3 regions of the Pandoraea apista genome follow, and region 1 is predicted to be linked to each of the others. Evidence: predicted binding sites of a transcription regulator. Region 1 holds the regulator's gene; each other region holds the start of a gene.
What was found. Region 1 encodes LexA, which represses DNA repair genes until DNA is damaged. Its sites were predicted from a motif close to ACTGTATNNNNATACAGT; they were not measured.
Positions count from the first base shown of each region.

Region 1 (3,248 bases):
GGTTTGTTCCCCGACGTTGGCGGTGGATACTTCCTTGCGAATCTCGCAGGGCATCTCGGTGAGTATCTCGGCACCACAGGCATCGTGTTCGGCGCGGTCGACGCGTGCGAAATCGGTCTGGCCGACGTCGTTGTTCCGCGTGCGTCGTTGCCCGCGCTGTGTGAATTGCTGGCCAATGGCGACTGGCAGGACAGCGACGCGGTGCTTAACGCGGCGCGTGAATTTGCCAGGGAAAGTCTGCCGCCTGCCGGTCTGGCGTCAGGCAAGCTCGCCCCGCTGCGCGATGTGATCGACAGTCACTTCGGTCTGTCGGACATGCCCGCGATTCTGAAGGCGCTCCAGCGTGAAGCACGCTGCGAGTACTCGGGCTGGGCCGAAGAGACGGAGCATCTGCTGCGCAGCAAGCGCTCGCCGCTGATGGTGTGCGTCACCTTGGAGCAGGTGCGGCGTGCACGTCAACTTTCGTTGGCTGACGAACTGCGTGAAGAGTGGTTAATGATGCGCAGCGTTTTCAATCTCGATGGCCGCACGGGCGCAGAGAGTGTCGAGGGCATTCGCGCATTGGTTGTTGACAAGGATCACGCGCCGCGCTGGCAACATGCCGACATCGAATCGGTAAAACCTGCCGATGTGGCGCGCTTCTTCGACGGCGAGCGTGCGGGCGCGGACAATCCGCTGCGCGAACTGGGTCGGTAGGTTCCCGGTAGCAGCCGTTGCGAAAGGCGGCACCGGGGCGCCTGAAGATTTATACCGCTGCCAGACAGAATTGCTCGCCGACGGCCTGATCCAGTTTGCGGCAGATATCGGCAATGCTGCCGACCATTACGATGTGCGACACATCGCGATATACGCGCACGTCGTGACCCGCGCGACCTGCTTCAGGCTCCCGCATGTCGCGACGCGCAAGTTCGCGCACGTTACGCGATGCCTTGATGGCTTTCCCGGACGGACACGTGCGACGCGTTGCAGATGCGACGGCGGCCGTGAGCGCACGGGGCAGGGCTGCGGTGCGCGAGCGTGCGGGCACGGTATAGGAGCGGGCGACGACGGGAGCCGATGCAAACGGGCCGGACAGGGCTGAGAGTCCATACACGGCCGACATCAGAGCCTGTGACGACACACGCACTTGCGATTGACCGAAAGACGTACGCAGCAAACCAAAGAGTCGAGCCATGATGCGATCCTTGTTCATGTGGGTCTGAGAGGCGTGTCCTGCCGCAGGTTTCGCAAATCGCGGGCGCAGCAGGGCACGGGCGCCGGACCCAGCCCGGCGCAGTCGGAGAAACAATGCTTCAGGGAGTGGGGTGCTGCGCTACAGCGCGCAGTCCCCGCATTCGCGCTTAGAGGTCGTTGTTGCGGATCAGACCGACCGCAATTCCTTCCAGCGCAAAGTCGCCGCTACCTTCATTGACGTTGATGTTCTCAAAGTCAGGATTCTCGGCAATCAGTTCTACACCGCCCGGCACACGGTGAAACCGTTTAACGGTCACGTCGTCGCCAAGACGCGCCACGACGATCTGACCTTCGCGGGCATCGGCGGCCTTCTGTACCGCCAGCAAATCGCCGTCGAGAATGCCTGCGTCGCGCATCGACATTCCGCGTACCTTCAGCAGGTAGTCGGGTTGGCGCGCGAACATGTTCGGGTCGCACTGGAAGTTGCGTTCAATATGTTCCTGCGCAAGGATCGGGCTGCCGGCAGCCACGCGGCCGACGAGAGGCAGAGACAACTGCATCAGGCCCATGTGCGGCAGCGTGAACTGGTGCGCTCCACCGGCTTCGTCCAGACGCTTGAGACGGATGCCTCGCGACTGCCCTGCAGCCAGTTCGATCACCCCTTTGCGCGCTAGCGCCCGCAGGTGTTCCTCCGCGGCATTGGCAGAAGAGAAGCCCAGTTCGGCGGCGATTTCAGCGCGTGTCGGCGGAAAGCCGGTGCGCTCGATCGCTTGTCGGACCAGTTCGTAGACCTGCTGTTGTCGGGCGGTAAGTTTGATCATGGCATCACTGTATGGAAGCACAGGTGGCTGTATTTTTGTACAGTGTTTGCAAAAAGGCAAGGGAAAACTTCAAGTTGTGCATGAAGTTCTTGCTGCGCCCCGCATGCTTTTGGTCTCGTGCTGCGCGCGCAATAAATGCGATTCCAAAATGTTTCCCGTTACGAACGGCCGAACCGGGGTTGCACACCGGTCTTTCTCACGGTCATCGGCAAGAGAAGGGGGCTAGAGGGCGGCAATGAGCCGCAATGGCCGTCAGAGGCCGCCGGCAATGGCTCGGCGGGCGTTTGACCGGTCGGAATTCACGGTTCAGCACGATTTCTCTAATCCTTATTCCGGCATAAACAAAAGAAAAAATATTATTTTTAATTATTTAGCCGCCCTCATAGACTGGCCTCCTACACACGAGAAGCAAACAAGGAGCGCAAGTCATGAGCAAAGCAGCACGGGGATGGAAAGCTAAAAAGCTGGCGGTCGCACTGGGCGGCCTGGCGCTGGCCGCTGGCATGACGATTCAGGCGCAGGCTGCGAGCCTGTCGCTGCTCAACGTGTCGTATGACCCGACGCGTGAGCTATATGCGGACTACAACAAGGCGTTCGAAGCCCACTACAAGCAGACCAGCGGCGACACGGTGACGGTGAAGGCTTCGCACGGTGGCTCGGGCAAGCAAGCCCGCACCGTGCTCGACGGTGCGCCCGCCGACGTTGTCACGCTCGGTATCTCTGCCGACATCGACGAACTGGCGCAAGCCGGTCTCGTGAACAAGGACTGGCAGAAACGCCTGCCGGATAACGCCACCCCGTACACCTCCACGATCGTGCTGCTGGTGCGCAAGGGCAACCCGAAGGGCATCAAGGACTGGGGCGACCTCGTCAAGCCGGGTATCAGCGTGGTGACGCCGAACCCGAAGACGTCGGCCGGCGCCCGCTGGAATTACCTTGCCGCGTGGCTCTACGCCCTTAAGCAACCGGGTGGCAACGAGCAAAAGGCGCAGGATTTCGTCAAGGCACTCTATAAGAACGTGGGCGTGCTCGATTCGGGCGCGCGCGGCGCGACCACGACTTTCGTGGAGCGCGGCATCGGCGACGTGCTGATCGCCTGGGAAAACGAAGCGCTGCTCTCGGTAAAGGATCTCGGTCCGGACAAGTTCGACATTGTGGTGCCGTCGTCTTCGATTCTGACGGAGCCGCCGGTGGCCGTAGTCGACAAGAATGTCGACAAGCACGGTACCCGCAAGGCTGCCGAGGCCTATCTGC
Region 1 is NZ_CP013481.2:2,560,285-2,563,532, forward strand. It holds gene AT395_RS11925 (enoyl-CoA hydratase/isomerase family protein) at 1-696, shown strand, start outside; gene AT395_RS11930 (hypothetical protein) at 746-1,174, opposite strand; gene lexA (transcriptional repressor LexA) at 1,341-1,994, opposite strand; gene AT395_RS11940 (sulfate ABC transporter substrate-binding protein) at 2,423-3,248, shown strand, end outside.

Region 2 (3,248 bases), 460 kb from region 1:
CGTTGACTCCTGTAAAACCATAGTTATCCAGTAATAATTCGCATGCTATTCTCGGATTGCTAGGTTTAGTTAATGTTTATTTTTGTAATTCAGGAATAAATCATGAGAGTTCAGCAGCAATCGGTCCGGACGCTGGATCGGCTGGATCGGCGCATTCTGACGTTGCTTCAGCAAGACGGCCGAATGTCGATGAAAGACCTCTCGGAACAGGTCGGGCTGTCGATCACGCCCTGTATCGAGCGCGTGAAGCGCATGGAGCGCGACGGCGTGATCATGGGCTACTTCGCGCGGGTAAATCCGGCAGCGCTTGGGGCGTCGTTGCTCGTGTTTGTCGAGATCACGCTGGATCACAAGTCGGGCAACATGTTCGACCAGTTCCGGCGCGAAGTCCTGCGGATTCCGGAGGTGATGGAGTGCCATCTGATTTCCGGCGATTTCGACTACCTCATCAAGGCGCGCATTCGTGAGATGTCCGAGTACCGGAAGCTGCTCGGCGACATCCTTTTGCAGTTGCCCGGCGCCGTGCAATCGAAGAGTTATGTCGTGATGGAAGAGATCAAGGAGACACTTACCATCCATGTCGAGGAGTGAACGGCGGGGGAGGTACGGCAGGCTGGGGTTATGCGACGCGGCGATCCGTGCTTCGTCCCCTTCCGGCGAAAGAACGCCCAGCGTGCGTTGCCTATCCATTCAAGCGCGGCGGCGACCCCGCCTAGAAAAGGCGCATTTGTGGGTCGGCTTTACCGGAAGCGTTGTCTTGCGTTTGGGCGTTGAACCCCGGCCGCTGACGCGCGGCGCGCTGTCCGTCTTCAAGGGGGGACGTAATGGGGGCAGGCACGTTGAACTGATCGTTGCGCAACGGCGGTCTGGCCTGATTAAGCCCCAACTTGCGTGCCGCCAGGTGAAACCGCTGGCGTATCAGCTCGGCGTGCAAACCGGTGCCCCGCATCCGTGTGCCGAATTCGGCGCTATTGTGTTTGCCGTCGCGCACCTGCTCGATCAGGCTCATGACATGGCGTGCCCGCATTGGGTAATGGGCTTCCAGCCAGTCGACAAATACATCGTGGACTTCGCGGGGAAGCCGCAGCATCACGTAGGCCGCATAGGTTGCACCGGCTTGCGCGGCTGTCGTCAACACCCGTTCGATGTCGAAATCGGTCAGTGCCGGCACGATCGGCGCCACGATCACCCCGGTCGGTATGCCTGCCTCAGTCAGCTTGCGTATGGCTTCGATGCGGCGCGAAGGGGTATTGGCGCGGGGCTCCATCTTGCGGGCAATATCCGCATCGAGCGTTCCCACTGAAATGAAAACGCGGGCAAGGCCACGCGCTGCCATGCGCGACAGGATGTCGATATCCCGCGTGACCAATGCGGATTTCGTGGTGATGCCCACGGGGTGACCGAACCGCTCAAGCACTTCGAGCACGCTCCTGGTAATGCCGAATTCGCGCTCGATGGGCTGATATGGGTCGGTATTTGCGCCGAGTGCGAGTAGAGCCGGTTGATAGCCCCGCTTGCGCAGTTCTGCGTCGAGTCGCTCGGCCGCGTTGTGCTTCGCGTACAGACGTGTTTCGAAATCGAGTCCCGGTGACAGCCCCAGATAGGCATGCGTGGGCCGGGCAAAACAATAGGTGCAGCCGTGTTCGCAACCTCGGTAGGGGTTGATCGAACGATCAAACGGAATGTCGGCAGATTGATTGCGCGAGATGATCGTCCGCGCGTTCTCCAGCGCGACTTGGGTTGCGAACTTAACCTCACATTCCTGGGCGGCGTCCGATTCATGTCGTGTTTCGTCGCTTTCGCGGCGGAATTCGGAATAGCGCGATTCGAGATTGGCGGTGGCGCCCCGGCCCTTGCGCGACGGGGGCGGCGCGAATGACGAAGCCATGGCTCGTCTCCTTGATGGCAGTCCGGGGGCACGAATGCGGGGCATTCGCGAGGCATGCTTGTCATTATACTGTGTTTTTATACAGTGTTCGAGACGAGAGGCAGAATGATGGCTATACGACTTGAGCCTCCGGCGAGCTGGCCTTGGCGGCTGGTCTCGACCGGTTGGGCCTGCTGGGGCAGGTGGGTGTCTCTAGGCGTCGCTTTCTGTGGGGAACGGCGGCAAATAGGGCGCGATGGTGTGTGCGATGGCGTCGAGCGCGGCGCTGTCCGCGTTCGGCCGTTGGCGGGCAAGGTGAATGGCGCGAAGCGTCAGGAGCGAGTAGAGCGTGGCGTGATTGCCCCCCATGGAGGCGAGGACTTCCGTGTGACGTGCCACGATGCGGGCGTCGCCGCGAGACACCGGGCCGGCCAGTGCGCCGGACAGCCCTCGGTTACGAGCGGCGTTGAGGGTGCCCATGACGAGCGGCCACATGGCTTCATGGGCGTCGTCTTCGGGCATGCCGATCGCTTTCCACAACAAGGTGGCTTCGTCGAGCAGGCACAGCAGAAAACTGGCGGCATAGTTGGCGCCAGCGTGATACCGCATTCGCTCGCCGGCCGGTATCGACAGCGCACGGCAGCCAATCGCGTTGGCGAGGTCATGCAACGTAGCGTTCAGCGGTGCGTCAGCCTCGATGGTGATCGCGCTTCCCGACATGCGCGATGCGTCGTCATCAAGCCCAGCGAAGAGAAACAGCGGGTGGAAGCCGCCGATCTGCGCACCTTGCCGCGTGGCTGGCGCAAGCAACGCGACCTCAGAAGCCCCGCTGCAATGCACCAGAGCCTGACCGGCACGAGGGGCGAGATACGTGGCACATGTGGCGATGGCATCGTCGGGAACGGTCAGGAAAACCAGATCGGCATGCGAGAAGACGGCATTCATGTCTTCCGAACGATGAATCGGCAGTGCCTCGCATTCCGGCAGCGCAGACGCAATGCGCTTTGCGGCGTCGATCTGTCGGCTGGCGACCGCCGACACCGCGTAGCCTGCACTGCTGGCAGCGGTGGCAAGCGCGCGAGCGACACGCCCGGCACCGATGAAACCCAGTGTGGGCTGTTGGCGGTGGGTGATGGGGGTTGTCACGGTAAGGGATTACTGCGAAAGCCGGTTCGGCGTGTCGTGCATTTCGAAATAGGTCTGAAACGCGACGGCGAGGCCGACCATCATCAGCATCGCGCCAACGAACAGCGACACGCTGACGATGATGACGGCGATCCAGCCGGAGTGCGACTTTTGCTCTGCACGACTGTTGAACTGGGCATCCCAGCGTTCGTCGGGGCGAAGTCCGTAGACGATGGCCGCGAGGAACGCCGAGAAC
Region 2 is NZ_CP013481.2:2,100,605-2,103,852, forward strand. It holds gene AT395_RS09740 (Lrp/AsnC ligand binding domain-containing protein) at 103-591, shown strand; gene AT395_RS09745 (PA0069 family radical SAM protein) at 713-1,888, opposite strand; gene AT395_RS09750 (Rossmann-like and DUF2520 domain-containing protein) at 2,081-3,013, opposite strand; gene AT395_RS09755 (TM2 domain-containing protein) at 3,023-3,248, opposite strand, start outside.
Region 2: a site for LexA is predicted at 1,957-1,974, ahead of AT395_RS09745 (PA0069 family radical SAM protein). Genes of this name have one in related genera too.

Region 3 (3,248 bases), 2.6 Mb from region 1:
CGGTTGCCGCCGCCGCTACGGTGTTGGGCACGCCGCAGTATCTCGGCCTGGGTATTCCGACCCTCGTGGACGCGTTTCACGCCACGCTGCCCTGGTACGACTTCCTCGGCAAGGCGCTCTTTACCGTTCTCACGCTCGGCTCGGGATTCAAGGGCGGCGAGGTGACGCCGCTGTTCTACATGGGGGCGACGCTGGGCAACGCACTCTCGCATGTGTTGACGTTGCCCGCCGCCGTACTCGCCGGCATTGGCTTTGTCGCTGTATTTGCCGGTGCGGCCAACACGCCCATCGCGTCGACATTGATGGCCATCGAGATCTTCGGCCCGCAAATCGGCGGCTACGCGGCGATCGCCTGTGTGCTGGCCTATCTGTGCTCGGGCCATACGGGGATCTATCGCGCGCAACGTGTCGGACACGGCAAGCACGGCGCAGTACCTGAAGGCGCGCGGCTCGCCGATCTGCCTGCGTGGCGCAAGTCGCAGGGGAGCGGTCGCCGCGCCGGCGAGGACACGTAGTTTCCCTAGCGCTCGCCGTGCGCCATCTTTACCAGCGCGCGCTGAAAGGCCGACGCGTTTTTCATGCCCTGATCTTCGTGATTTGTATTGAAAAGGACGTGCGTATCGTCGGCTAGCGCGGCAATGCGTTGCACGCGAGCCGAGATGTCGATCAGCTCGCTCGCGCTGTATTCGTAGACGAAGCGTCCGGACGAGGCGACGATGCCTCGCCGGTTCCACGCGTCGGCGTTACGGCCATGCAGGCGCACGACACAGAGGTCGTCGCGCGTTGTTGCCCAGACGGCTGGCACCGTGTTGTCGAACCCGCCGGGACTGTCGACGATAGTGTGCGCCGCGCCGGTCTCTCGCAGCATCGCCAACGTGGCGGCTTCGCGCGAGGGCGTGTCGAACCAACTGCGGTGGCGAAATTCGATAGCGTGCCGCTCGCCCTCCAGTCGTCTTGCCGTCTCGAATACCAGTGTCCTGCCGGCCTTGTCGTTGCGCACGCGTGGCGAGAACTGAAAGTGGATCGCGCTTAGCTGACCGCTCTGTCGCAGCGGCTCGACCGCTTCGAGATAGCGTCGCCAGAGTTCGTCTCGCAACTCGGCAGGGATGTCGGTCAGTGAGATGGCATTCCCTGCGGATGCCGCTGGCCCGGCGTTTGCGGCAAGTGCGTTGGCAATGTCGGTGGGGAATGCGGCCAGCGGTGTCGTATGACCCGTGAACGCGCGAAATGCCTTGATGTGAAAGCGAAACGACGCCGGTGTGCGTTGTGCCCATCGCCATGCCGTGGCGGCGTCGGGCAAACGGTAATAGCTGCTGTCGACTTCCACCAGATCGAACTTCGAAGCGTAATGACGCAAGCGCGCCTCGGGCGTAGCGACGCCCGGAGGGTAGAACCGGCCGCACGCAATGAGGGTCGGATCGGTCCACGACGAGGTGCCGGTGCGTATCGTCATAATCGTCATCGAACAGATCGGAGCGCCATCGTCTGGGCGACATCCGGGAGTCGTCTCAATTTCGGAACGGGGGTCGATGGACGTTGGTGTCATCGATATAATGTATAAATATACAGTACTCGATGAGCGTAACCGCGGGCAACGGCCCGCATTCCCGTGCTTCTCCCAGATTCCGCATGTCAGAACAGCCGACTGCCTCCGCCCGCGATCCGTGGGCCGAACTTAACGAACGCCAGCGTGAGGCCGTCGACCACGGTGTGGGCGACGGCGGCGAGCCCGGCGGCCCCTTGCTCGTCATAGCCGGCGCAGGCTCGGGCAAGACGAGCACGCTCGCGCATCGGGTGGCTAACCTGATCGTGCGCGGGGCCGATCCGAATCGCATTCTGCTTCTTACGTTCTCACGCCGTGCGGCGGGTGAAATGGAGCGGCGTGTGGGATCGGTGCTCCAGAAGGTTCTGGGGCTGGCGTCGTCGCAGCCGCCCTCGTTACCGTGGGCCGGAACGTTTCACGCGATCGGTGCGCGTCTTCTGCGCGACTTTGCTACGCGTATCGGTTTGTCGGAAGCGTTCACGATTCACGATCGCAGCGACGCCGAGGATCTGCTGGGTATCGCGCGTCACGAACTCGGTTTTTCCAACACGCAATCGCGCTTCCCGCTCAAGGGCACCTGTCTGTCGATCTATTCGCGCGTGGTGAACAGTCAGGCACCGCTCCCGGAAGTGCTGGCGAAACACTTCCCCTGGTGCGCGCAATGGGAAGCGCAACTCAAGACACTCTTCGGCGCTTATGTCGACGCGAAGCAGGCGCAACACGTTCTCGATTACGACGACCTGCTGTTGTACTGGGCCGAGATGATGAGTGCGCCGGAACTGGCGCGCGAGTTGGGCGAGCGTTTCGATCATGTGCTCGTCGACGAGTACCAGGATACCAACCGTTTGCAGGCGCAGATTCTGCTGGCAATGAAGCCTGATGGACGCGGCCTGACCGTCGTTGGAGATGACGCGCAGTCCATCTACGCGTTTCGCGCCGCCACGATCCGCAACATTCTCGACTTCCCGGGCCAGTTCGCCGAACCTGCGCATGTGGTCACGCTCGAGCGAAATTACCGGTCGACGCAACCGATTCTCGATGCATCCAATGCCGTGATCGCCGAGTCGAGCGAACGCTATGCGAAGGCACTATGGACCGACCGTCACTCGACGCGTCTGCCGCAACTCGTCAACGTGAGCGATGAATCCGGGCAGGCGCGCTGGGTCGCCGATCAGGTGCTGGCACAGCGCGAGACCGGCACGCGATTGACGCAACAGGCGGTGTTGTTTCGCACGGGGAGCCACAGCGCCGCGCTCGAACTCGAGCTGACACGCCGCAACATCCCGTTCGTGAAATTCGGGGGGCTCAAGTTTCTCGAAGCGGCGCATGTGAAAGACATGCTGTCGATACTGCGTTGGGCGCACAATCCGGCCAGCCGTCTGTCGGGGTTTCGTGTGGCGCAACTTATTCCGGGCATTGGTCCGGTAAGCGCGACACGTCTGCTCGACGCCATGGCGCAATCGGCCACGCCCGCGCGGGTGCTCGCCGATTTCAAGCCGCCGTCGGCCGCTGCCGCCGATTGGCGTGCGTTCGTTGAGGTTTTCATGGCGCTGCACGACACGCGGATTGCCTGGCCTGCCGACGTCGATCTCGCATTGCGCTGGTATGCCCCGATGCTCACGCAACGATACGACGATGCCGCCGTGCGTCAGGCAGATCTCGAACAACTCGCACGCATTGCCGGCACCTACGGCTCGCGCGAATC
Region 3 is NZ_CP013481.2:5,143,668-5,146,915, reverse strand. It holds gene AT395_RS23315 (voltage-gated chloride channel family protein) at 1-515, shown strand, start outside; gene AT395_RS23310 (DUF72 domain-containing protein) at 521-1,453, opposite strand; gene AT395_RS23305 (ATP-dependent helicase) at 1,630-3,248, shown strand, end outside.
Region 3: a site for LexA is predicted at 1,553-1,570, ahead of AT395_RS23305 (ATP-dependent helicase). Genes of this name have one in related genera too.